Regions from separate parts of the Paenibacillus sp. FSL R10-2736 genome, predicted to be linked through region 1. Evidence: a T-box and tRNA genes for the amino acid it is inferred to sense, from the RefSeq annotation. Region 1 holds a T-box; the other regions hold tRNA genes.
What was found. A T-box is a leader RNA that pairs with one kind of tRNA and senses whether it is charged. The one in region 1 lies ahead of metG (methionine--tRNA ligase), so its partner is inferred to be a tRNA-Met.

Region 1 (6,984 bases):
ATGCTGAATTGGGAGGAGTTCGCGCTCTATTCAGTAGCTGTGTTCAGAACCTATTATGACATGCATCTGCACGATCCCTGGTACAAAGACATGGTAGTGAAGCTCTGTGAGGACAGTATGGATTTCGCAGAGATGTGGAAGCTGCACAACATTCAAGGCAAAAAAGTAAATCGCGTAGTCATACAAAGTCTAAGCACGAATCAATCTGTGACCTATGACATTAACTCCGTTGCGAGTCTGGCCGATCATCCGGGTCTGCATATCTGTATTTATACACCTGTGGTGGCAGAGAGCTGAGAATCGAATGAAGTCACTTGGACGGCCGGTCTGCTTCTATTTCTGTTCTGTGCTGTTCTGTTCCCTGGTAATGATCTTACTAGCATAAACGTACTGTGGCTGCTCCATGGCAGGAAGGTTAGAATAGGGACATATCCGAAGAATCTTTCACCGGGAAAAGAGGGAGACAACCAAATGCAGACAAGAACACTCGGAAACGAAGGGTTGACAGTATCGGCTCTGGGACTAGGAACGATGATGATGCCGGAGAACGAAGAGTCGGTAAAAGTGATCCATGGGGCACTCGACCTGGGAGTAACCCTGCTGGACACAGCAGATATCTATGGAGATTTCGCGCAGCAGCGTTTTGGCAGCAATGAGAGGCTCGTGGGCCGCGCGCTTAAGGGCAGACGGGATAAAGCGGTTATTGCGACCAAATTTGGCATTACGCATACTCAGGGCCCCAAGGGTGATCCGGCTTATATCAAAAAATCCGTAGATGCCAGCTTATACCATCTCGGTATGGATTATATTGATCTGTATTATCAGCACCGTCCTGATCCGAACACACCAATCGAGGAGACTATAGGCACGCTGGCTGAACTGGTCAAGGAAGGGAAGATCCGCTACATTGGCTTATCGGAAGCTTCACCTGAGCTGATACGCCGCGCACATGCGGTACATCCCCTTACGGCACTGCAGACAGAATATTCGCTCTGGAGCCGGGAGGTGGAGGATGAAATACTGCCGCTGGTCAAAGAACTGGGCATCGGATTCGTTCCTTATAGTCCGCTGGGCCGCGGATTTCTGACCGGTCAGATTAAAAGCTTCGACGACCTGCCGCCGGACGATTACCGCCGTAGCTACCCGCGGTTCCAGGGAGAGAATTTCGCCAGGAATCTCGAAGTGGTCTCGCTGATCGGGCAGATGGCAGCCGAGAAGGACTGTGCTCCTTCGCAGCTTGCGCTGGCCTGGCTGCTTGCGCAGGGTGAGCAAATTGTGCCGATCCCGGGAACAAAGCGGCTGGAGCGGGTACAAGATAATCTCGGCGCGTTGCAGGTGGTATTGTCAGCGGATGATCTGGCCCGGATCGAGCGGATCTCCCCGCAGGGTGTTGCAGCCGGAGGGCGCTTTCCCGGCCATTAAGGGCTGAATAGTTGAAAGTTGCAGCAGCATCAGTTATGCATTGAAATCCAAAAGCGTTCTTATCTGCACCGCTTGTTTTTGTGAGCGGTCTGCGGATAAGGACGCTTTTTTGAGTTGTACCGGCATATCACCAGTGTTCGGATTCTTGCGAAAACGGAAATAGGTAACAAGTAAAAGGTAGCAGGTGACAGGTGACAGGCGACAGGTGACAGGTGACAGGTAACAAGTAACAGGTGACGAGTAACAGGTTTACTGGAGCAAGTGTTCATGGCGAAAGTGAAGCGGACTGAGAGGACCATATCCCCTAAAAAGAAGCTTTTTGAGGCTGCAACGGACTGAGATTCCGTTATTTTGTTCATCCGGCCCCAAAATGAGGGGTGGCCGGGCATATAAGAGATTCTCAGTCCGATTGACCCGGGAATCTGCCTGATTTGCAGGAATAGAGGAATCTCAGTCCGCCTCATCAGCCATCTGACGAGGGGATGATGAAGTTTTCCGCCTCAGCGCTGCAAGCTCTTAAGCCGCTCGGTCTCCTCCTCAATCCGCGCCACATCAATCCGTTCGAACAATAATTCCAGCCCCTGCACCCGCTGATGCGCCGGAACGGCTACCGGCTGCCAGACAGGCTGTTCAAGGGCCAGAAACCCCCTGATCTTGCCGCAGGAGAATGGAATGAACGGGTTCAACAGGTTGGACAGATTAGCAATGATCTGTACACAGGTATACAGCGTGCTGGCACAGGCGGCGGGGTCATTCTTAGTCTGCAGCCACGGCTGCTGCTGATCGAAATATTTGTTGGCCTGGCGGATATGGGTGAAGACATGCTCGAGCGCTTCTTTGAAGCTGCCCCCCTCAATAAGTCTCCCGGTCTCACTGTACAGTGTATTAATGCTGCCGGCCCATGCGGCATCCAGTGTGCCCTCAGGCACCTCGCCATTCCAGAACTTATTCACGAATACCAGACTGCGGTTGACGAAATTACCGAAGGCACCCAGCAGCTCGCTGTTATGGCTGTAGATGAATTCTCTCCACGAGAAGTCGGCATCCCGTTTCTCAGGACCGTTCGCCGTCAGGAAATACCGGATGGAATCCGGGTCGTAGCGGCTGAGAATATCCGGCACCCAGACGGCCCAGTTACGGCTTGTGGAGAATTTCTCCCCTTCGAGAGTCATGTATTCACAGGAGAAGATACGGTCCGGCAGATGAAGGTCTCCAGCACCCAGCAGCAGAGCCGGCCAGATCAGGCTGTGAAAAGGGACATTATCCTTGCCATGCACATAATAGGCTGTAATGGGAGGGTACCCGGCGTCCTTGTTCTCAGTGGATTCAAGCCAGAAATCCTCCCAGCGGTTGCCGGTCCCGGCAGCCCACTGCTTGCTGGCGGACAGATAGCCGCTGACCGCTTCAATCCACACATAGATTTTTTTGTCCGTGAAGCCATCAACGGGAACATCTACCCCCCAATCCAGATCCCGCGTTGCGGCGCGGTCCTGCAGTCCTTCCTGCAGATATCTGCGGGTTAAACGCACAGCATTGTCTCTCCAGCCCTGCGCAGAATCCACATAATTTGAGAGTGCGCATTGGAAGCTGGACAGTGACAAATAATAATGCAGGGTGGAACGCAGCACCGGCGGGGTTCCGCAGATTTTGCAGGTACGCTCCAGCAGGTCAACCGGGTCGAGTATCGTAGAACAATAATCACATTGGTCACCCCGGGCCTGCTGTCCGCAGACCGGGCAGATTCCCTCTACATAGCGGTCCGGCAAGTAGCGCTGATCCTGCTCACAGTAGCATTGGAGCGTAGACTTCTGGTACAGATGGCCGTTATCCAGCAGCTTAAGGAACAGCTCCTGCACCACACTGTGGTGATGCTCCTGATCGGTCCGGGTGTATAAGTCATAGGTGAATCCAAGCGAACGGAAGCAATCTGTGAATTCCTGATGATATCTGCTGGCGAATTCACCAGGGGATACACCTTCCTGCGCCGCCTGCACAGCGACGGGAGTGCCATGGCAGTCACTGCCGGAGACATACAGCACAGCGTCGCCTTTGGCACGGTGATAGCGGGCCAGGATATCTCCCGGCAGAATACTCGCAAGCCTGCCCAGATGCAGGGAGCCATTGGCATACGGCCAAGCCCCTCCGATAAAAATGTTTGTCATGTCATTGTCCTCCTATAAGTTTTGTTGACAGATGTTTCCTTGAAACGGATTCGGACAAATCCCGTTTCTGAGAACATGTTTAGATTTCTAAGCGCACAAAAAAGACTCTCATCCCCAAAAGGGACGAGAGCCTGTGCTCACGTGTTACCACCCAAATTCATCAATGCCTTGCGGCATCCACCTCTTCAGGTACGTCCGCATAAGCCTGCGGGTATACCCTAGCATGGTAACGGATGCGGGTTCCGGCGCAGCCTACGTCCCGTTTATGCGGGCTTCGATGCGCAGCTCTGAGACCATATTCCCGTGGGTTTTCTTTGCTCCTTTTCAGCGGCCGGAGCTCTCTGTGAAAGAATTGCCAAGGTACTCTTTCTCTTCATAGCTATTGTGGTTATCCTAATTACTGGATATCATATATGCAGGTGATGGCTTATGTCAACACCAGATATAGAGATAAAGGAGAATGAGACTTTTGCCGGAAAAAAAGCAGGAAAAGAAAAGCTCAGGCATAATGGGATGGCTTGGTAGCGCGGGAGTACTGCTGCTGCTGAAGGGAAAAACCATTCTGTCTCTGCTTAAGCTGGGGAAGATTGCGGGACCGCTGATTTCGATGATGGTGTCTATCTGGGCCTATGCACTGATCTCACCATGGCAATTTGCAGTGGGCTTCGTTGCCTTATTATTCGTTCATGAGATAGGCCATGTTATCGCTGCCAAGTGGATCGGGCTGCCGGTGAGCGCACCGCTGTTTGTTCCTTTTATGGGTGCATTAATTACGATGAAGAAACAACCGCTGGATGCCAGAGAGGAAGCCTACGTTGCTTTTGGAGGTCCCATTCTGGGGAGCATTGGCGCGGCCGCCGTCTTCGGAGCAGCTTATTACTATCACAGCCCGCTGCTGTATTCACTGGCTTATGTCGGTTTTTTTATAAACCTGATCAACCTGCTGCCGATTCATCCGCTGGATGGGGGAAGAATTGCAACTGCGGTTACCCGGTGGTTATGGGTGGTGGGTCTGGTTGGAGGTCTGGCAGTGATCATCTATTTGAAATCTATTCTGTTCGGTATTATCTGGATGTTATTTGCCTATGACATGTACAAGAAATATATCAGCCGGCGCACGAAGAATCAGATGCATGCCGTATTGAAGAGCTTCCTGATACCGATTGAAGATTTGCAGGATCAAGGGTATCTGATTCCCGGACCTGAGCACAAAAGGGAACTGCCTTTTACCACCTACAGTGATTTGAACCGCCAGCAATATCTTGGTGTCCGCTGGGACAATCTGGACTACTACGGTACAACGACTATGCCAGTACAGTCTATTATCAGCAAAGTCCGGATCGTGCAGCTCGACCAGCTGTATGTAGATACTAAGCTGCAGCTGAAGATGCAGTGTGAGGTCAGTTTTACAGTGTTTGATAATGATAAATATTATGATGTGCCGGCCGCGTCACGCTGGAGATATGGTATTGCTTATTTTGTACTCGCAGGCTTTCTCGGCGTCATGATGTACCTTGTGCATATCGTTGGCAATGTAAATCTGTAAGGATTCGTTTATGAAGCCCCTGATTCGTCAAAGCTGTATAGAATCAAGAAGAACAGGGGGTACAACTATGCGCAAGTCATTCGTATGGTGCGGGGTCATTGGAGTGTGTGTGATGCTGGGGACGGCCGGATGTGCGGCTGGCGGTGAGGCTCCCGGATATACGGGGGTTCATAAGATGAGCGGGCTGGATGGCAGACTGGATACACCGGATGGTCTAATATCACCTGTTATGCAGGATGTGTACGACCGTTCGATTCCGGAAGAGGTGTATTCCATTCAATAGTCCGGCGGACGCGGCTTATCCGTCTTCCCTATCCCTGAAGACCTGAGGCTCTATACAGGATATTAAAAATTCTGTATAATGGCTCAATGTTGATTGGACCTATAGAGAGGGGCTAGAGGAGAATGGCAGTGGAAATCGTACATGTCACTACAGAGGAGCAGCTCCAGATGGCGCTTGCGATCCGCAATAAGGTATTTGTGGAGGAACAGAAGGTGCCGGCCGAAGAGGAGATTGATGAATATGATGTGATCGGTGACAATGCGCATCATTTCCTGCTTAAGGACAACGGGGAGCCGGCAGCTACCGGAAGACTGATTTATTACAAGGCAGAGACCGCTAAAATGCAGCGGATTGCTGTTCACGAGCATTACCGGTCCAAGGGTTTCGGACGGATTTTGCTGCTCGCTATGGAGGGGCATGCCCGTGAACTCGGCCTGGTAGCCTCCATTCTCGACGCCCAGTGTCATGCAGAAGCCTTTTACAGCAAACTGGGCTATGAAGTGATTTCCCCGGAGCCCTTCTATGATGCCGGTATTCTTCATGTGAGAATGCAGAAAACGCTGTAATCAGCCCGGGTACATACTCTTTCGATTCTATGGACAAGCTATCTGTGAGCCAGATTGATGGCTAATCCTAGGCGCGAAGGAGAAGATCCTAAGTGATGAACAACGAACGTGAACGCTTTATTGCAGCCCAAAGAAACGGTGATGGTGATCTGACCAAGTTCCAGACCTCTTCCGGCCGTGTGCTGGATTATCAGCAGGCACTTCAGGAGGTTCAGTCCGGGAGTATTGCCGGAGTCAACGCATTCAAAGGGAAAGACGGCGAAATGTATATTCGCGGCGATGCAGATGGGGATCCTACCAACAATCTGGATCAGCTTCCGCAATTTTAACCAGGCATAGATAACAGGATGAAACGATGCAACGGCCGGACAAGCGTCTATTTTGATGCTAATGTCCGGCTTTTTTTGTTTTGTGAGGAGGGCACATTTCCCTGAAATTCCATAGATTCCATACCGAAACCGGTTGCATAATGATGCATGTTTCTTTTCTACTGCAAAAAGAAATAATTCCCTGAATTCTGCGCAACTTGTCGAAGGGTTGGTAGTATACATTAACAGCATGAATTATTTGGAGGGGCTCTACAATGAGATGGAAAAAAATTGCTCTATGCGTGGTTGTGTTTTCCATGATGGGAAGCTCATATTTGTTCGCTGACGCTGTAAACCAGAAAATCAAAGTGTGGAGCAATGGAAAGGAAATAGCCGATGGGGGCTATTTGATTGACGGCAAGGCCTATATCCCTGCGAGAGAAGCGGGAGGTGTCGTCAGCTGGGACGGTTCAGGCAAAGTGACGATTCTCAAGCCTAATGTGCATATTGTGCTGTTCAAGGGCGATACGGTATTCGGCAATGTAAATACAGGCAAGCTGAAGATGAAGATCCTTACCCAGGTTGACAGCCTGAAGGACAGCGTCTCAGCTGTGAAGGTGGCAATCACCGATCCGTCAGGGAATGTGAAGGATATTCTGGAGGATGCCGGCGGCTCGAAGAATGAGGACTTCTGGTT
Region 2 (6,984 bases), 3.6 Mb from region 1:
GTGTCGTGAGATGTTGGGTTAAGTCCCGCAACGAGCGCAACCCTTGACTTTAGTTGCCAGCAGGTAGTGCTGGGCACTCTAGAGTGACTGCCGGTGACAAACCGGAGGAAGGTGGGGATGACGTCAAATCATCATGCCCCTTATGACCTGGGCTACACACGTACTACAATGGCCGGTACAACGGGAAGCGAAACCGCGAGGTGGAGCCAATCCCAGCAAAGCCGGTCTCAGTTCGGATTGCAGGCTGCAACTCGCCTGCATGAAGTCGGAATTGCTAGTAATCGCGGATCAGCATGCCGCGGTGAATACGTTCCCGGGTCTTGTACACACCGCCCGTCACACCACGAGAGTTTACAACACCCGAAGTCGGTGGGGTAACCCGCAAGGGAGCCAGCCGCCGAAGGTGGGGTAGATGATTGGGGTGAAGTCGTAACAAGGTAGCCGTATCGGAAGGTGCGGCTGGATCACCTCCTTTCTATGGAGAATCGTCACCTGCAACGGTGACATTCAAATCGGAAGCGTAAGCTTCCAAAACTCAGGTTTAGGCCTGTTACTCACTCGTTGGTCAGTTTTGAGAGTTCAAACTCTCAAGTAAGACACTTGATCCTTGAAAACTGGATACCGAAACGAATTTGCGTTTTAGAACATCTTTTAGCTGAAACTTGTGTAAGCAAGTTGAAATAGTTATTAGTTGATACAATTCATTCGTCAGGAAATAACGGGCTTTGAAGCAATTCAATGTTCAATATTTCTCCTGCGGAGAAAATTGTGGTTAAGCTAATAAGAGCACACGGAGGATGCCTAGGCGCCAGGAGCCGACGAAGGACGTGGCGAACAACGAAACTGCCTCGGGGAGCTGTAAGCAAGCTTTGATCCGGGGGTGTCCGAATGGGGAAACCCAGCTGTGGTAATTCGCAGTTACTCGTATCTGAATACATAGGATACGCAGAGGCAGACCAGGGGAACTGAAACATCTAAGTACCCTGAGGAAGAGAAAACAATAGTGATTCCGTCAGTAGCGGCGAGCGAACGCGGAACAGCCTAAACCAAGGGGCTTGCCTCTTGGGGTTGTGGGACGTCTCACATGGAGTTACAAAGGAATATGGTAGGCGAAGAGGTCTGGAAAGGCCCGCGATAGAGGTAAAAGCCCTGTAGCCTAAACTGTGTTCTCTCCGAGACGGATCCCGAGTAGTGCGGGGCACGTGAAACCCCGTATGAATCCAGCAGGACCATCTGCTAAGGCTAAATACTACCTGGCGACCGATAGTGAAACAGTACCGTGAGGGAAAGGTGAAAAGCACCCCGGAAGGGGAGTGAAATAGAACCTGAAACCGTGTGCTTACAAAAAGTCAGAGCCCTATTACTGGGTGATGGCGTGCCTTTTGTAGAATGAACCGGCGAGTTACGTTTAACATGCAAGGTTAAGGTGAGAAGCCGGAGCCGCAGCGAAAGCGAGTCTGAATAGGGCGACTGAGTATGTGGACGTAGACCCGAAACCGTGTGATCTACCCCTGTCCAGGGTGAAGGTGCGGTAACACGCACTGGAGGCCCGAACCCACGCATGTTGAAAAATGCGGGGATGAGGTGGGGGTAGCGGAGAAATTCCAATCGAACTCGGAGATAGCTGGTTCTCCCCGAAATAGCTTTAGGGCTAGCCTCGGTGAATGGAGTGGTGGAGGTAGAGCACTGATTGGGTGCGGGGCCCGCAAGGGTTACCAAGCTCAGTCAAACTCCGAATGCCATTAACTTCTTGCCGGGAGTCAGACAGTGAGTGCTAAGATCCATTGTCAAAAGGGAAACAGCCCAGACCATCAGCTAAGGTCCCCAAGTGTGTGTTAAGTGGGAAAGGATGTGGAGTTGCACAGACAACCAGGATGTTGGCTTAGAAGCAGCCACCATTGAAAGAGTGCGTAATAGCTCACTGGTCGAGTGACTCTGCGCCGAAAATGTAACGGGGCTAAACACACCACCGAAGCTATGGCTAGATACTTTGTATCTGGGGTAGGGGAGCGTTGTATGTAGGTTGAAGGTGTACCGTAAGGAGCGCTGGACAGCATACAAGTGAGAATGCCGGTATGAGTAACGAAAAGATCAGTGAGAATCTGATCCGCCGAAAGCCCAAGGTTTCCTGAGGAAGGCTCGTCCGCTCAGGGTAAGTCGGGACCTAAGGCGAGGCCGAAAGGCGTAGTCGAAGGACAACAGTTTGAAATTACTGTACCACCGTAATCCGCTATGAGCGATGGGGTGACGCAGGAGGGTAGTGACGCGGACTGATGGATATGTCCGTCTAAGCAGTGAGGCTGATGTGTAGGCAAATCCGCACATCATTAAGGCTGGGCTGGGATGGGGAGCGAAAATTGTAGTAGCGAAGGTCATGATCTCACACTGCCAAGAAAAGCCTCTAGCCAGGAGAAGGTGCCCGTACCGCAAACCGACACAGGTAGGCGAGAAGAGAATTCTAAGGCGCGCGGAAGAACTCTCGTTAAGGAACTCGGCAAAATGACCTCGTAACTTCGGGAGAAGAGGTGCCTCGGTAGGGTGAATAGCCCGAGGGGGCCGCAGTGAAAAGGCCCAAGCGACTGTTTAGCAAAAACACAGGTCTGTGCGAAGCCGCAAGGCGAAGTATACGGGCTGACGCCTGCCCGGTGCTGGAAGGTTAAGGGGAGTGGTTAGGAGCAATCCGAAGCTGTGAACCGAAGCCCCAGTAAACGGCGGCCGTAACTATAACGGTCCTAAGGTAGCGAAATTCCTTGTCAGGTAAATTCTGACCCGCACGAATGGCGTAACGACTTGGGCGCTGTCTCAACGAGAGATCCGGTGAAATTTTAATACCTGTGAAGATGCAGGTTACCCGCGACAAGACGGAAAGACCCCATGGAGCTTTACTGCAGCTTGATATTGAATTTGGGTACGATCTGTACAGGATAGGTGGGAGCCGTTGAGGCAGGAGCGCAAGCTTCTGCGGAGGCGCCGTTGGGATACCACCCTGATCGTATCTAGGTTCTAACCTAGTACCCTTACCGGGTACGGGGACCGTGTCAGGCGGGCAGTTTGACTGGGGCGGTCGCCTCCTAAAGAGTAACGGAGGCGTTCAAAGGTTCCCTCAGAATGGTTGGAAATCATTCGAAGAGTGCAAAGGCATAAGGGAGCTTGACTGCGAGACCAACAAGTCGAGCAGGGACGAAAGTCGGACTTAGTGATCCGGTGGTACCGCATGGAAGGGCCATCGCTCAACGGATAAAAGCTACCCTGGGGATAACAGGCTTATCTCCCCCAAGAGTCCACATCGACGGGGAGGTTTGGCACCTCGATGTCGGCTCATCGCATCCTGGGGCTGAAGTAGGTCCCAAGGGTTGGGCTGTTCGCCCATTAAAGCGGTACGCGAGCTGGGTTCAGAACGTCGTGAGACAGTTCGGTCCCTATCTGTCGTGGGCGCAGGAAATTTGAGAGGAGCTGTCCTTAGTACGAGAGGACCGGGATGGACGTACCGCTGGTGCATCAGTTGTTCCGCCAGGAGCATGGCTGAGTAGCTACGTACGGACGGGATAAGCGCTGAAAGCATCTAAGCGTGAAGCCCCCCTCAAGATGAGATTTCCCAATTAGTAAGACCCCTTGAAGACGACGAGGTAGATAGGTTGGAGGTGGAAGTGCAGCAATGCATGGAGCTGACCAATACTAATCGGTCGAGGGCTTATCCAAATTTTTAATACGCAGATTCGTTTCGGATTCAGTTTTCAGGCGATCAAGCCTGATATGTATATTCCCTGATAGCTCAGTTGGTAGAGCACTCGACTGTTAATCGAGTTGTCACAGGTTCGAGTCCTGTTCGGGGAGCCATCTGGAGAGGTGTCCGAGTTTGGCCGAAGGAGCACGATTGGAAATCGTGTAGGCGCCACAAGCGTCTCGAGGGTTCGAATCCCTCTCTCTCCGTAGCAATACCTTCCCTGTAAAGGGATGAGAACCCTCAGTGGTTCGTTGGAGTATAGGCTTCGTTAGCACAGCTTCGCAATCTCGTAACGAAGTGAAGAGTATCCCTCACTCTCCGTAGATTTACCTTACAAGTAATTAAACAGCATGGCTCGTTGGTCAAGGGGTTAAGACACCTCCCTTTCACGGAGGTAACATGGGTTCGAATCCCATACGAGTCATATATGGAGGCTTAGCTCAGCTGGGAGAGCATCTGCCTTACAAGCAGAGGGTCGGGGGTTCGAACCCCTCAGCCTCCACCATCTATCTTTAACAGAATAGATCTTTAACATTGACGCGGGGTGGAGCAGCCCGGTAGCTCGTCGGGCTCATAACCCGAAGGCCGCAGGTTCAAATCCTGCCCCCGCAACCAATTTGGAACCGTGGTGTAGTTGGCCTAACATGCCTGCCTGTCACGCAGGAGATCGCGGGTTCGAATCCCGTCGGTTCCGCCATCTTTATGAAGAAATGTTCGGCTCGGTAGCTCAGTCGGTAGAGCAAAGGACTGAAAATCCTTGTGTCGGGGGTTCGATTCCCTCCCGCGCCACCATATTTTTTACAACTTAATATGCCGGTGTAGCTCAATTGGTAGAGCAACTGACTTGTAATCAGTAGGTTGGGGGTTCAAGTCCTCTCGCCGGCACCATCCTCGGAGGCTTAGCGAAGTGGCCAAACGCATCAGACTGTAAATCTGCTCACGTACGTGTTCGGTGGTTCGAATCCATCAGCCTCCACCATTTTTAGGGGCATAGTTTAAAGGTAGAACAACGGTCTCCAAAACCGTTGGTGTGGGTTCAATTCCTGCTGCCCCTGCCAAGTAATATCCTATAAAATTTAATATGGCGATCGTGGCGAAGTGGTTAACGCACCGGATTGTGGTTCCGGCATTCGTGGGTTCGAGACCCATCGGTCGCCCCATTTATTTTATAAGAGTTATAAGGCATTGCAATTAAATAAGCTTCATATGGCGACTGTGGCGAAGGGGTTAACGCACCGGATTGTGGTTCCGGCATTCGTGGGTTCGAGACCCATCAGTCGCCCCATTTTATTAAATCAAATGTTGGGGATTAGCCAAGCGGTAAGGCAACGGACTTTGACTCCGTCATTCATAGGTTCGATTCCTATATCCCCAGCCATTATATGCGGACGTGGCTCAGCGGTAGAGCATCGCCTTGCCAAGGCGAGGGTCGCGGGTTCGATTCCCGTCGTCCGCTCCATTTTTTTGGTGCCATAGCCAAGTGGTAAGGCAAAGCTCTGCAAAAGCTTTATCCCCAGTTCAAATCTGGGTGGCACCTCCATTATCTTTTAGTACTAATTCTATGTATACGCCGGCGTGGCGGAATGGCAGACGCGCTCGACTCAAAATCGAGTGGGAAACCGTGGAGGTTCGAGTCCTCTCGCCGGTATAATTTATGAAACTAGTCCCTTAGGAGTCTGACTCCTGAGGTTTTTTTATATTTCTACTCCATCTCAAATTAAGGATAAAACCCGCAACGAACTTAGATCCTCAAATTCGTTGCGGGTTTTAATGTGTTTTATATGTTGATGCTAAGACCCACTTAAGGAAGCACATTACCCGCTGCACGGTAGATCTCGTACCATTCCTGGCGGCTGAGGGTTATATCGGAAGCTTTGGCGATATCAAGCAAGCGCGCTGTGTTGGTGGTACCGACCACCGGCTGCATCTTAGCCGGATGGCGAAGGAGCCAGGCGATGGCGATGGCCGTATCTGCTACACCTTTTTCCGCAGCCAGACGGTTAATGACTTCATTCACCTCCGGGAACTTCTCATTGCCGAGGAATACGCCTTCAAAGAAACCGTATTGGAACGGTGACCAAGGCTGGATCGTCATATCATGCAGGCGGCTATACTCCAGGATGCCTCCATCATGGACAACTGATCCGGAATTTGTCATATTGACGTTGATCCCGGAATCGATCATGCCGGTGACCATTACGCTGAGCTGAAGCTGGTTGAACAGCAGGGGTTGCTTGACGTTCTTTTTCAGCAATTCAATCTGCAGGGGATTCTGGTTGCTGACGCCGAAGTGTTTCACCAAACCTCTGCTCTCCAGCTGATCAAAGGCTTCTGCTACTTCTTCAGGCTCCATAAGGGTGTCCGGGCGGTGCAGCAGCAGAACATCGACATAATCGGTCTTCAGGCGCTTCAGGCTGTTCTCTACCGAGCTCACAATATGCTCTTTGGAGAAGTCGAAGAAGCCATTACGGATCCCGCATTTGGTCTGGATCAGCAGTTGCTCACGCATGCCAGGACTTGCAGCCAGCACGTCGCCGAACACCTCCTCAGCTTTACCGGCAGCATAAATGTCAGCGTGGTCAAAAAAGTCTATGCCAGCCTCAAGGGCGCTGTGAATATGTACATCGGCCTCTTGTGGTGACAGATCTGCAATCCGCATACAGCCCAGGGAGATTTCAGCGACCTCCAGCGCACCATTAGCAACGTTAATTCTTTTTACCATTAATTATTCACTCCTTAAATGAAGGTACAGTGTTAAGCTTAGACCTTAGAGTTAGGTGTAAGTCAATAGATTTATAGAGCGGCTTTTCATAGAAACCAAATGGTGTTACCTTAAGAGATGAAACCGATACCAGCTGACAGAAGGGAGCTGCAATAATGGGATACAGCATCAAAACCATAGCACAAAAAAGCGGACTGAGCCAATATACGCTGCGTTACTACGAACGGGAGGGCGTATTGCCGGTTGTGGCAAGAGATGTTAACGGCAACCGGTGTTTTGACGATGAGGATCTGGAGTTAATTTCGTTAATCTGCTGTCTTAAGGATACAGGGATGGCGATTGCCGATATCAAGCAATTCATTGCGCTTTCGAAAGAAGGGGTAAGTGCTTTGCCCGATCAGCGCAGACTGCTGCAGGAGCATAAAGTGCATATTGATGAGAAGATTAAATTCTTTCAGAGCTTTGCGCAAAAGGTGGACCACAAAATCGCTTATTTTGCCTCCCTGGAGAATGAAGCGAAAGCAGCCAGACCCTAATC
Region 3 (6,984 bases), on a different contig from region 1:
GATTGGCGTCCGCAGTTCTGCTGCTTCCTTCTACATGCCCTTTCTTCGTTCCCTCCTGCCCGCTTCAGCGGGCGGGATTTTTTAGGTTCCACGAGTTTTCAGTTCATATTCTTTATCTTTAATAACGTTAATCATCTTCATTTAATCTGCTTTCCAGCGGAATTCCGGGCAAATATCCTACTTTTAGTGAAACCAGTTTCCCCAACCAATTTTTTTTGGCTGCTTGTCCAATTCCGACATTATTTTCAGTTCACTTAGGTTACAGTGATAGTGTGCTACAAACGTTTGCACAATAAGATATGCGATGAGCGGCTAGAAGTTCCCGGGAGTTTATTAAGGCCAAACACGCACAAGTGAAGCAGGTAAAACCACTACAAAGGGAGATGGGCAAATGCAATTGCAACGAATGGGCAGCTTCAAAAAAGTAGGTATCGGCTTGGGGACTCTGCTTATTGCTTCCGCAATCAGTTTAACCGGAGCCAGTGCTGCCGGCAATCTTGTTCCAGTGATGACCTCCAACACAAGTCCGGCGGGTACCGCTTCCGCCAGCAGCGAATGGGCATTCCATGAAGCCTACAAAGCTTTTGACCATGATTACAGCACCTATTACTCCACTTCCAGCGGCAGCTCAGGATATCTGCAATACAGCTTTGGCACTTCCAAAAAGGTCCGCAGCTATAGGCTTACCACCTCATCCCAGCCTCAGGCGAATGTGCCAAAAACCTGGACCCTTCAGGGCTCCAGTAACGGCAGCAGCTGGGTCGTTCTGAGCAGCCAGTCTGGCCTTTATTATCCGGGTTCTTCTTACTACTTCAACCTCTCTTCTACAGGTGAATATACCAGCTACAGGCTGGTCATTACCGCCAACAACGGCGCTTATTCCACTTCTGTAGGCGAGCTGGAACTGTACGAATAATTAACGCTCACATCCGCTTATCAGATACAGGCCGCATTCCTGACTGATAGCAGCAATAGCGACCCTCTTACACCTAATGTAGAGGGTTTTTGACGTTGTCACCCTACTTCTTCAGCTCATACCTCCCTCTCACTCGCCTTTGCCCTTGCCATCCAATAATGCGAGATATATTCTAGTCCAGAGGCGTCAGCCCTATCATGATTTTACCTTCTTCCGCATATTGTTAATTATAATGATTATAAAAAAGGATTGATTTTATTTAATTTTTTGTTATTATAAAACTTATACTTAATCTAAAATCAAATCCTAATACGAGGTGACTGTATTCATGAGTGAGAGCAATAACAAACTAACGACAAGCTGGGGTGCCCCGGTAGGTGACAACCAGAATTCTATGACAGCCGGTTCCCGCGGACCCACTTTGCTGCAGGATGTTCATCTGCTGGAGAAATTAGCCCATTTTAACCGGGAACGTGTTCCTGAGCGTGTTGTCCATGCCAAAGGTGCCGGTGCTCATGGTTATTTTGAAGTCACCAAAGATCTCTCCCAATATACAAAAGCTGCCTTCTTATCTGAAGTCGGTAAGCGCACACCGATGTTCATCCGCTTCTCTACCGTAGCCGGGGAGCTGGGTTCTGCTGATACCGTGCGTGATCCGCGCGGCTTTGCCGTGAAATTCTACACCGAAGAAGGCAACTACGACCTCGTCGGCAACAATACACCTGTCTTTTTCATCCGTGATGCGATCAAATTCCCGGACTTTATCCATACCCAGAAACGCCACCCGCAGACACATCTGAAGAACCCGAACGCTGTGTGGGATTTCTGGTCGCTCTCCCCTGAATCCCTGCACCAGGTTACCATTCTGATGTCTGACCGCGGCATACCGGCCACCCTCCGTCATATGCACGGCTTCGGCAGCCATACGTTCAAGTGGGTGAATGCAGAAGGCGCCGCAGTATGGGTGAAATACCATTTCAAAACAGAGCAGGGCGTCAAGAATCTCGATGTTAATCTGGCTGCGCAGATTGCCGGTGACAACCCGGATTACCATACTGAGGACTTGTTCAATGCGATCGACAAAGGGGATTTCCCCGCCTGGAGACTGCATGTGCAGATCATGCCTGTAGAGGATGCTGACACCTACCGTTTCGACCCGTTTGATGTCACCAAGGTATGGTCCCAGAAGGATTACCCGCTGATTGAGGTGGGCCGCATGGTGCTGGACCGCAATCCGGAGAACTACTTCGCTGAAGTGGAGCAGGCTACCTTCTCTCCGGGATCATTTGTGCCAGGGATAGAAGCCTCTCCTGATAAAATGCTCCAAGGCCGCCTCTTCGCCTACGGCGACGCCCACCGTTACCGGGTAGGAGCGAATCACAACCACCTGCCGATTAACCGGCCCATCGCCGAGGTGAACAATAATCAGCGGGATGGCGCGCTGAATCACACCAATAACGGCGGAGGCTCCGTGTATTACGAGCCTAACAGCTTAGGCGGGGCAACCGAGTCTCCGCAGGATAAACCGGCGGCTTTTGCAGTCTCCGGCCAAGCGGACAGCGTCCCTTACGATCACAACGATCATTACACCCAGCCGGGTGATCTCTATCGTCTGCTGAGTGAAGAGGAGCGTGCCCGGCTCGTACGCAATATTGTCGGGGCTATGACTCCAGTAGAGTCGGATGAGATCAAGCTTCGCCAGATTGGCCATTTCTACAAAGCAGATCCGGAATTTGGCCGGCGTATCGCAGACGGACTGGGACTGGTGATACCGGAGTAACTCCACTTGCATCCTTCAGCGCACAGAAACCCCTGACTTCATCAGTCAGGGGTTTCTTGGGATTATCGTATTTGCATTTTCTATGTATATAGCCTAATGATACACATTCATCCACTGCTCCAGCTGCTGCTTCAGTCCCTGTCTCGCGGATACCGGCTCAAGAATCTCGGCGTTAGGGCCATATTGCAGAATCCACTTAATAAATTCCTTGTCGTTATTGACGGTGACTTCAAATAGCAGACTTCCGTCTTCCTCGTCGGTCATTCGCGGGTGCACGAACAATTCCTCTTCTTTGATGTAACGCGCTACCTCCGGATGAAACCGCACTTTGAAGGTGGTATTCTTATTGCCCCGGTCGATCGACCAGGTATTTTTCAGATACTGTTTAATATTGAAATCCCCTTTGTCGAAGGGGGTATCCGTCACCTCTACCTGCAGAAAACGGCTGATACGAAACGTCCGGATCGCCCTCTTCAGGTGGCAATAGCCAATCAGATAGAATCTCTGGTCACGCGGAATCAAATAATAAGGATCAATCTCCCGCTGCGTTGTCTCATTACGCAATTGCGAGTGATATACCGTACGAATCCGCCGTTGCTCCATAATCGCCCCGATCAGCGGCTGCAGGAAATTCCGGCTCTCCTTGCGGTAAGCAGGCTTGCCCATTTGAATAATATCTGAAATATTCTCAAGCATTCCATTCTGTTTGGATTTCTCCTTCAGATGTGTGCCCATGACTTTGTCAAAGGCAGACAGAAAACCTGGGGGGATTTTGCCGGGTGCCAGCACGGAGGGCAGCAGAGAGAAGGCCATTGCCTCCTGCTCGGAGAAATCCAGCGGGTATAAGAAGAATTTCCCCATAAACTTATAACCTGTTCCTCTCCCCTCGTTCATCACCGGTGCAAAATGACTGATTACATCCAAGTCCCTGTAAATCGTTCTAATATTCACCTCGCACCGGAATGCCAGATCCGCAGCCGTAATCCCGGGATTCGACTGGATGGCGTTAATGATCTTGAAAATCCGTATTACTTTGTCTGTCATAATAAATGCTCCTCAACTTCCAAGTAAATAGTGCCTGTACTTCCATAGTTCTAATATAACAGGTCTATATAAACATGGCTGTCTGCATAATATAGCATTATCAGCGCATAGAGCAGTCACCAGCATACACTGTGCATTTTTAATAAGCCAATACTTCCGCCCCATGTAGAAAAAACAAAAAAAACCCTTGAATATCAAGGGTTTCTATAACTATTATTTAAGCGGGTGATGGGAATCGAACCCACGCTATCAGCTTGGAAGGCTGAAGTTCTACCATTGAACTACACCCGCAAAGATGAAATATCGGGATGACACGATTTGAACATGCGACCCCCTGGTCCCAAACCAGGTGCTCTACCAAGCTGAGCTACATCCCGTTAATATAAAAGCTATACTGCAAAGTAATAATGGCGCGCCCTGAGAGATGCCAATGCTACGCATCCGATTGCGAAGTGGTGCTATCGAAGCTGATGCTCCAACGAACTCGTTCGAATCCTGAGGACACTTTGATGATTCAAAGAAGTATAAATGGCGCGCCCTGAGAGATTCGAACTCCCGGCCTTTTGATTCGTAGTCAAACGCTCTATCCAGCTGAGCTAAGGGCGCAAAATCTATATGGAGCGGACGACGGGAATCGAACCCGCGACCCTCGCCTTGGCAAGGCGATGCTCTACCGCTGAGCCACGTCCGCAAAAACATGGTGCGCGTGAAGGGACTTGAACCCCCACGTCGTGAAACGCCAGATCCTAAGTCTGGTGCGTCTGCCATTCCGCCACACGCGCACACTTTATAAGAAAATGGTGAGCCATGAAGGACTCGAACCTTCGACACCCTGATTAAAAGTCAGGTGCTCTACCAACTGAGCTAATGGCTCTCATAAGAGAAGCATTCATAAATGAAATGGCTGGGGATATAGGAATCGAACCTATGAATGACGGAGTCAAAGTCCGTTGCCTTACCGCTTGGCTAATCCCCAATATTAATAATTAGCAAACACTACGGAATCGGGTGGATACTCTATACTTCGAGATATAGGATGCTCAATCCCTGATACCTTCATACAATAAAGATGGCGGAACCGACGGGATTCGAACCCGCGATCTCCTGCGTGACAGGCAGGCATGTTAGGCCAACTACACCACGGTTCCAAATTGGTTGCGGGGGCAGGATTTGAACCTGCGGCCTTCGGGTTATGAGCCCGACGAGCTACCGGGCTGCTCCACCCCGCGTCAATGTTAAAGATCTATTCTGTTAAAGATAGATGGTGGAGGCTGAGGGGTTCGAACCCCCGACCCTCTGCTTGTAAGGCAGATGCTCTCCCAGCTGAGCTAAGCCTCCATATATGACTCGTATGGGATTCGAACCCATGTTACCTCCGTGAAAGGGAGGTGTCTTAACCCCTTGACCAACGAGCCATGCTGTTTAATTACTTGTAAGGTAAATCTACGGAGAGTGAGGGATACTCTTCACTTCGTTACGAGATTGCGAAGCTGTGCTAACGAAGCCTATACTCCAACGAACCACTGAGGGTTCTCATCCCTTTACAGGGAAGGTATTGCTACGGAGAGAGAGGGATTCGAACCCTCGAGACGCTTGTGGCGCCTACACGATTTCCAATCGTGCTCCTTCGGCCAAACTCGGACACCTCTCCAGATGGCTCCCCGAACAGGACTCGAACCTGTGACAACTCGATTAACAGTCGAGTGCTCTACCAACTGAGCTATCAGGGAATATACATATCAGGCTTGATCGCCTGAAAACTGAATCCGAAACGAATCTGCGTATTAAAAATTTGGATAAGCCCTCGACCGATTAGTATTGGTCAGCTCCATGCATTGCTGCACTTCCACCTCCAACCTATCTACCTCGTCGTCTTCAAGGGGTCTTACTAATTGGGAAATCTCATCTTGAGGGGGGCTTCACGCTTAGATGCTTTCAGCGCTTATCCCGTCCGTACGTAGCTACTCAGCCATGCTCCTGGCGGAACAACTGATGCACCAGCGGTACGTCCATCCCGGTCCTCTCGTACTAAGGACAGCTCCTCTCAAATTTCCTGCGCCCACGACAGATAGGGACCGAACTGTCTCACGACGTTCTGAACCCAGCTCGCGTACCGCTTTAATGGGCGAACAGCCCAACCCTTGGGACCTACTTCAGCCCCAGGATGCGATGAGCCGACATCGAGGTGCCAAACCTCCCCGTCGATGTGGACTCTTGGGGGAGATAAGCCTGTTATCCCCAGGGTAGCTTTTATCCGTTGAGCGATGGCCCTTCCATGCGGTACCACCGGATCACTAAGTCCGACTTTCGTCCCTGCTCGACTTGTAGGTCTCGCAGTCAAGCTCCCTTATGCCTTTGCACTCTTCGAATGATTTCCAACCATTCTGAGGGAACCTTTGAACGCCTCCGTTACTCTTTAGGAGGCGACCGCCCCAGTCAAACTGCCCGCCTGACACGGTCCCCGTACCCGGTAAGGGCACTAGGTTAGAACCTAGATACGATCAGGGTGGTATCCCAACGGCGCCTCCGCAGAAGCTTGCGCTCCTGCCTCAACGGCTCCCACCTATCCTGTACAGATCGTACCCAAATTCAATATCAAGCTGCAGTAAAGCTCCATGGGGTCTTTCCGTCTTGTCGCGGGTAACCTGCATCTTCACAGGTATTAAAATTTCACCGGATCTCTCGTTGAGACAGCGCCCAAGTCGTTACGCCATTCGTGCGGGTCAGAATTTACCTGACAAGGAATTTCGCTACCTTAGGACCGTTATAGTTACGGCCGCCGTTTACTGGGGCTTCGGTTCACAGCTTCGGATTGCTCCTAACCACTCCCCTTAACCTTCCAGCACCGGGCAGGCGTCAGCCCGTATACTTCGCCTTGCGGCTTCGCACAGACCTGTGTTTTTGCTAAACAGTCGCTTGGGCCTTTTCACTGCGGCCCCCTCGGGCTATTCACCCTACCGAGGCACCTCTTCTCCCGAAGTTACGAGGTCATTTTGCCGAGTTCCTTAACGAGAGTTCTTCCGCGCGCCTTAGAATTCTCTTCTCGCCTACCTGTGTCGGTTTGCGGTACGGGCACCTTCTCCTGGCTAGAGGCTTTTCTTGGCAGTGTGAGATCATGACCTTCGCTACTACAATTTTCGCTCCCCATCACAGCCCAGCCTTAATGATGTGCGGATTTGCCTACACATCAGCCTCACTGCTTAGACGGACACATCCATCAGTCCGCGTCACTACCCTCCTGCGT

Region 2: it has a tRNA-Met gene. The T-box ahead of metG (methionine--tRNA ligase) is inferred to sense a tRNA for this amino acid. The anticodon was not compared.
Region 3: it has a tRNA-Met gene. The T-box ahead of metG (methionine--tRNA ligase) is inferred to sense a tRNA for this amino acid. The anticodon was not compared.

Annotation. Positions count from the first base shown of each region.
Region 1 covers NZ_JBBOBN010000001.1:4,228,776-4,235,759, reverse strand. Annotated here, with positions in the region: gene NSQ73_RS18395 (helix-turn-helix transcriptional regulator) at 1-297, shown strand, start outside; gene NSQ73_RS18390 (aldo/keto reductase) at 472-1,422, shown strand; gene metG (methionine--tRNA ligase) at 1,923-3,584, opposite strand; T-box leader at 3,701-3,970, opposite strand; gene NSQ73_RS18380 (site-2 protease family protein) at 4,045-5,130, shown strand; gene NSQ73_RS18375 (hypothetical protein) at 5,198-5,413, shown strand; gene NSQ73_RS18370 (GNAT family N-acetyltransferase) at 5,536-5,979, shown strand; gene NSQ73_RS18365 (DUF3892 domain-containing protein) at 6,072-6,308, shown strand; gene NSQ73_RS18360 (copper amine oxidase) at 6,563-6,984, shown strand, end outside.
Region 2 covers NZ_JBBOBN010000001.1:591,166-598,149, forward strand. Annotated here, with positions in the region: rRNA gene NSQ73_RS02655 (16S ribosomal RNA) at 1-475, shown strand, start outside; rRNA gene NSQ73_RS02660 (23S ribosomal RNA) at 771-3,699, shown strand; tRNA gene NSQ73_RS02665 (tRNA-Asn) at 3,762-3,837, shown strand; tRNA gene NSQ73_RS02670 (tRNA-Ser) at 3,841-3,930, shown strand; tRNA gene NSQ73_RS02675 (tRNA-Glu) at 4,077-4,148, shown strand; tRNA gene NSQ73_RS02680 (tRNA-Val) at 4,154-4,229, shown strand; tRNA gene NSQ73_RS02685 (tRNA-Met) at 4,263-4,339, shown strand; tRNA gene NSQ73_RS02690 (tRNA-Asp) at 4,344-4,421, shown strand; tRNA gene NSQ73_RS02695 (tRNA-Phe) at 4,441-4,516, shown strand; tRNA gene NSQ73_RS02700 (tRNA-Thr) at 4,537-4,612, shown strand; tRNA gene NSQ73_RS02705 (tRNA-Tyr) at 4,618-4,703, shown strand; tRNA gene NSQ73_RS02710 (tRNA-Trp) at 4,709-4,782, shown strand; tRNA gene NSQ73_RS02715 (tRNA-His) at 4,809-4,884, shown strand; tRNA gene NSQ73_RS02720 (tRNA-His) at 4,934-5,009, shown strand; tRNA gene NSQ73_RS02725 (tRNA-Gln) at 5,028-5,102, shown strand; tRNA gene NSQ73_RS02730 (tRNA-Gly) at 5,109-5,183, shown strand; tRNA gene NSQ73_RS02735 (tRNA-Cys) at 5,191-5,264, shown strand; tRNA gene NSQ73_RS02740 (tRNA-Leu) at 5,294-5,372, shown strand; gene NSQ73_RS02745 (aldo/keto reductase) at 5,526-6,446, opposite strand; gene NSQ73_RS02750 (MerR family transcriptional regulator) at 6,602-6,982, shown strand.
Region 3 covers NZ_JBBOBN010000002.1:1,507,238-1,514,221, reverse strand. Annotated here, with positions in the region: gene glgP (alpha-glucan family phosphorylase) at 1-2, shown strand, start outside; gene NSQ73_RS34690 (discoidin domain-containing protein) at 392-916, shown strand; gene katA (catalase KatA) at 1,245-2,696, shown strand; gene NSQ73_RS34680 (helix-turn-helix transcriptional regulator) at 2,790-3,740, opposite strand; tRNA gene NSQ73_RS34675 (tRNA-Gly) at 3,961-4,031, opposite strand; tRNA gene NSQ73_RS34670 (tRNA-Pro) at 4,044-4,117, opposite strand; tRNA gene NSQ73_RS34665 (tRNA-Arg) at 4,270-4,346, opposite strand; tRNA gene NSQ73_RS34660 (tRNA-Gly) at 4,357-4,431, opposite strand; tRNA gene NSQ73_RS34655 (tRNA-Leu) at 4,439-4,522, opposite strand; tRNA gene NSQ73_RS34650 (tRNA-Lys) at 4,539-4,614, opposite strand; tRNA gene NSQ73_RS34645 (tRNA-Gln) at 4,642-4,716, opposite strand; tRNA gene NSQ73_RS34640 (tRNA-Asp) at 4,811-4,888, opposite strand; tRNA gene NSQ73_RS34635 (tRNA-Met) at 4,893-4,969, opposite strand; tRNA gene NSQ73_RS34630 (tRNA-Val) at 5,003-5,078, opposite strand; tRNA gene NSQ73_RS34625 (tRNA-Glu) at 5,084-5,155, opposite strand; tRNA gene NSQ73_RS34620 (tRNA-Ser) at 5,302-5,391, opposite strand; tRNA gene NSQ73_RS34615 (tRNA-Asn) at 5,395-5,470, opposite strand; rRNA gene NSQ73_RS34610 (23S ribosomal RNA) at 5,533-6,984, opposite strand, start outside.